2 regions of the Lelliottia jeotgali genome follow, and region 2 is predicted to be linked to the other one. Evidence: predicted binding sites of a transcription regulator. Region 2 holds the regulator's gene; the other holds the start of a gene.
The links. The regulator LexA, encoded in region 2, represses DNA repair genes until DNA is damaged. The targets are predictions, from matches to a motif close to TNCTGTATGTACATACAGNA.
Positions count from the first base shown of each region.

Region 1: a site for LexA is predicted at 898-917, ahead of sulA (SOS-induced cell division inhibitor SulA). Genes of this name have one in related genera too.

Region 1 covers NZ_JAENMQ010000003.1:311,389-313,792, forward strand. Annotated here, with positions in the region: gene yccS (YccS family putative transporter) at 1-136, shown strand, start outside; gene JBO43_RS10345 (TfoX/Sxy family DNA transformation protein) at 93-719, opposite strand; gene sulA (SOS-induced cell division inhibitor SulA) at 938-1,447, shown strand; gene ompA (porin OmpA) at 1,804-2,404, shown strand, end outside.
Region 2 covers NZ_JAENMQ010000012.1:118,653-121,056, reverse strand. Annotated here, with positions in the region: gene plsB (glycerol-3-phosphate 1-O-acyltransferase PlsB) at 1-415, opposite strand, end outside; gene JBO43_RS19095 (diacylglycerol kinase) at 570-938, shown strand; gene lexA (transcriptional repressor LexA) at 1,048-1,656, shown strand; gene dinF (MATE family efflux transporter DinF) at 1,723-2,404, shown strand, end outside.

The DNA of each region.
Region 1 (2,404 bases), on a different contig from region 2:
CAGCGCAGATAACAAGGCTCCACTCGTGCTCCAGCAAATTGGCCTGCTCATTGCACTCTTGCCCGAGATTTGCCGGCTGCAGCAGCAAATTGCTACCTATCGGAATGACTATCCAGCAGCACAGGAAGCGCGTTAAACCACTCCATAAGCTCCTGACGCCTGAGCGTCGGGAGCGCTGCCTCATGCATCCCATCGATTGCCCCGGCCAGCGCAAACAAGACCTTGAAACTAAGATGCTTATTTTTCGCTCGCATTTTAAGCCAACACGCCTCAGCGCCAAGTGTCCGAAGCATGGCTTCACTAGTGACCCCCGCTTCGCAAAGGAGAATTTCAATCTGGAACGTCAGATTGGGTAGATCTTTGAGGCGCCGCCGTTGATGGCGCTTAACGCGCTCCTGTCGGGCTGCCTCAAGCGCAAAGCTTGAGAGTTGCAAGAGCCTTTCCCGGTCCTGCCACAGCCCATCATCGACACGGTAGTAGTTCAACAGCACGGGCCTGCCACGTTTAAGCAACGTTAAAAAGGAAGAGGATTGTTTTACGCAGTACTGGGCGCTCTGTTCGCAGGCCCTCAAATAGAGCTCTCCGTCTGATACCATCGCAAACACGGCTTCATCAACCGCCAGGGTATAACCCCCGAACAAAGCACGATGATGGATTTCACCCAAGGGTGAAAGGTATTCCTGAGAATTATAGATCCGTTCATAAGATATCTTTTTCATGATATTCACCATATAAATCATAGAGTAACAACACATTTTTCTTACTACCGGATCCGTTAGCAGGAAAATAGGCAACTTATTGTCACTCGGCAAGATCATTTTGCGAGACACGCCATAATCGAACGAAATTTGCGAGACGCTTTCCGAAAATGGGGTTGATCTTTGGTTGTACAGGGGTTACTGTATATCCATACAGTAACTACAGGGCTGGAATGATTATGCACACTTCAGGCTATGCAAATCGCTTAACATCTTTTTCTTCTTCCGCAGGCAATGGCACGCAAAAAACTTCCGGGCGTGTTTCTACCGGGCTGATAAGTGAAGTGGTTTATCGCGAAGACCAGCCCATGATGACGCAAATGTTACTGTTGCCGCTTTTACAACAGCTTGGTCAGCAATCACGCTGGCAGCTCTGGTTGACCCCACAGCAAAAACTCAGTCGTGAATGGGTACAGTCAGCAGGATTACCCTTAACAAAAATGATGCAAACCAGCCAGATCGCTCCGTGTCATACCGTCGATTCGATGATTCGCGCATTGCGCACAGGGAATTACAGCGTGGTTATCGGTTGGTTGTCTGAAGAATTGACGGAAGAAGAGCATCATCGTCTGGCAGAAGCAGCGGAAGAAGGTGAGGCTATCGGCTTCATTATGCGTCCGATTCGTCTGGATCCTCTCGCCAGAGGACACCTGTCTGGCCTAAAAATTCACTCAAATTTGTATCATTAAGTAAATTTAAGAGTTTTCCTGGAACTTTTTTTGACATCAGTAAGTGCAATTAGTTCCATAACTCAAAACGTCGAGAAAGCTTGTCTGGCGCGGTTTCCGTTAATTTTACAGCATAAAATTCTCGCCAAAAATGTTAAATATTGCGTATACGGAACTTTTTTTTTCATATGCCTGACAGAGTTCACACTTGTAAGTTTTCAAGTACGTTGTAGACTTTACATCGCCAGGGGTGCTCGGTCTAAGCCGAAGATATCGGTAGAGTTACTAGTTTGAGCTCGCCCCCCGGTGAAGGATTTAACCGTGATTTCTCGACGAGATCTTCATGGCGATTTTTGGATGATAACGAGGCGCAAAAAATGAAAAAGACAGCTATCGCGATTGCAGTGGCACTGGCTGGCTTCGCTACCGTAGCGCAGGCCGCTCCGAAAGATAATACCTGGTATGCAGGTGGCAAACTGGGCTGGTCTCAGTTCCACGACACTGGCTGGTACAACAGCTCCCTGAACAACGATGGCCCAACTCACGAAAGCCAGCTCGGTGCAGGTGCGTTTGGTGGCTATCAGGTTAACCCGTATGTTGGTTTTGAAATGGGTTACGACTGGTTAGGTCGTATGCCATACAAAGGCGACAACGTTAACGGCGCATTCAAAGCTCAGGGCGTACAGCTGACCGCTAAACTGGGTTACCCAGTAACTGACGATCTGGACGTTTATACTCGTCTGGGCGGCATGGTATGGCGCGCTGACTCCAGCAACAGCGTTGCTGGCGACGACCACGACACTGGCGTTTCTCCAGTATTCGCAGGTGGTGTTGAGTGGGCAATGACCCGCGACATCGCTACCCGTCTGGAATACCAGTGGGTTAACAACATCGGCGACGGTAACACCGTTGGCGTTCGTCCGGACAACGGCATGCTGAGCGTAGGTGTTTCCTACCGTTTCGGCCAGCAGGAAGAAG
Region 2 (2,404 bases):
CACCTTTCTGGCGGCCTGGACGACGACCAAACATCACCGACACTGGCACCATCTGGACATCCAGGTTGGGGTTGCTGCGGTGCAGATCGAGATAATCGTGGAACAGCTTGATGGACTCTTCTTTTGGCGTGTAATAGGTAAACACGCGCGGCCCGCCGTGAATAAACACGTAGCGCGGCAGCAGAGTACCGTCGACCTCAAGCGGTTCGAGCGGATCGGGTAAATCATGCGCCAGACATTGGGCGCGCAGCGTCAGTAAGTCTGCCTTCGAGTTATAAGGCAAAACGTACATAATAGGACGCGAGGTATCGAGCCCTAATTCCAGCGCAGGTTCCGCCGGGATAGACTTACTTTTTACCAGGACGCTTAATGGTAAATTAAGTATTTTGTAGTAAATTCGTGGCCAGCCGGACATAAACGATGTAAAGCCTCTGGTTAATAATGCAAATGCGGCGCAAGGATAACAGAAAGCGCGCAAAATTTCTGTTGTTACCGGTCATACTTCAGGCTGTATTGCTACGTGCGACAACCCTAGTTACTGACGCTAAATCTAAGAAAAGGTTCTTTTAATGGCCAATAATACCACCGGGTTCACCCGAATCATCAAAGCTGCCGGATATTCATGGAAAGGTTTCCGCGCGGCGTGGATCAATGAAGCCGCCTTCCGTCAGGAAGGGGTCGCTGCTGTCATCGCGGTCATCATCGCCTGTTTCCTCGACGTTGATCCTATCACTCGCGTTCTGCTCATTGGTTCGGTTCTTCTGGTGATGATAGTGGAAATTCTCAACAGCGCTATTGAAGCGGTGGTGGATCGTATCGGCTCTGATTTCCATGAGCTCTCGGGCCGCGCGAAAGACATGGGATCTGCCGCTGTGCTGCTTGCGATTATCATAGCGGCCATCACCTGGGTCACGCTTCTTTGGTCACATTTTCGATAAGCCTTCAGGAATGCAATAAGTCTCTGGTTTTTTGTGCAGTTTTTGGTTCCAAATTCACCTTTGACTGTATATACTCACAGCATAACTGTATATACACCCAGGGGGCGGAATGAAAGCGTTAACGGCCAGACAGCAAGAGGTGTTTGATCTTATTCGAGATCACATCAGCCAGACGGGAATGCCACCTACGCGTGCGGAAATCGCGCAGCGTCTGGGCTTCCGTTCTCCAAATGCCGCTGAAGAGCACCTCAAAGCACTGGCCCGTAAAGGCGTCCTTGAGATTGTCTCCGGTGCTTCACGCGGTATTCGCCTGCTGGTAGAGGAAGAAACAGGTCTGCCACTGGTGGGTCGCGTTGCGGCGGGTGAACCTCTGCTGGCTCAGCAACACATTGAAGGCCACTATCAGGTCGATCCGGGGATGTTTAAACCGAGTGCTGACTTCCTGCTGCGCGTTAGCGGGATGTCCATGAAAGATATCGGAATCCTGGACGGCGATCTGCTGGCGGTGCACAAAACGCAGGATGTGCGTAATGGACAAGTTGTTGTCGCGCGCATTGATGACGAAGTCACCGTTAAGCGACTGAAAAAACAGGGCAACACGGTTCAGCTGTTGCCGGAAAACAGCGAGTTCTCCCCAATTGTGGTGGATCTCCGCGAGCAGGCTTTCTCTATTGAAGGTCTGGCTGTGGGTGTCATCCGCAACGGTGAATGGCTGTAATATCTTTCTGACAGGCTGCGGTGCATCCGCAGTCTGACTGTCTCACTTCTTTCCCGGTAATTTCTCATGTCTCTGCTGACTCCCTCAGACAAGGCATTGTGGCGTCTTGCGCTGCCGATGATTTTCTCCAATATCACCGTTCCTTTGCTTGGGCTGGTCGATACGGCGGTGATTGGTCATCTGGATTCCCCTGTTTATCTTGGCGGTGTGGCGATTGGCGCGACGGCGACCAGTTTCCTCTTCATGCTGCTGCTCTTTTTACGCATGAGCACTACAGGTCTAACCGCGCAGGCGTTTGGCGCGAAAGATCCGTTTCGTCTGGCCCGCGCGCTGGTGCAGCCGCTGATTCTTGCGCTGGGCGCGGGGCTGCTGATTGTTTTGCTGCGTACACCGCTTATTGATTTGGCTTTGCACGTCGTTGGCGGCAGTGAAGCGGTGCTCGAACAGGCGCGGCGTTTCCTTGAAATCCGCTGGCTCAGCGCTCCGGCATCGCTGGCAAACCTTGTTCTGCTCGGCTGGCTACTGGGTGTGCAATATGCGCGTGCGCCAGTGATCCTGCTGGTGGTGGGGAATGTGCTCAATATCATCCTCGACCTCTGGCTGGTGATGGGTCTGCATATGAATGTTCAGGGCGCGGCGCTGGCAACCGTGGTCGCGGAATACGGCACGTTCTTCATCGGTCTATGGATGGTGAAGCGTGTGCTGGCGATGCGGGGAATATCACTCGCGATGCTGAAAACCGCGTGGC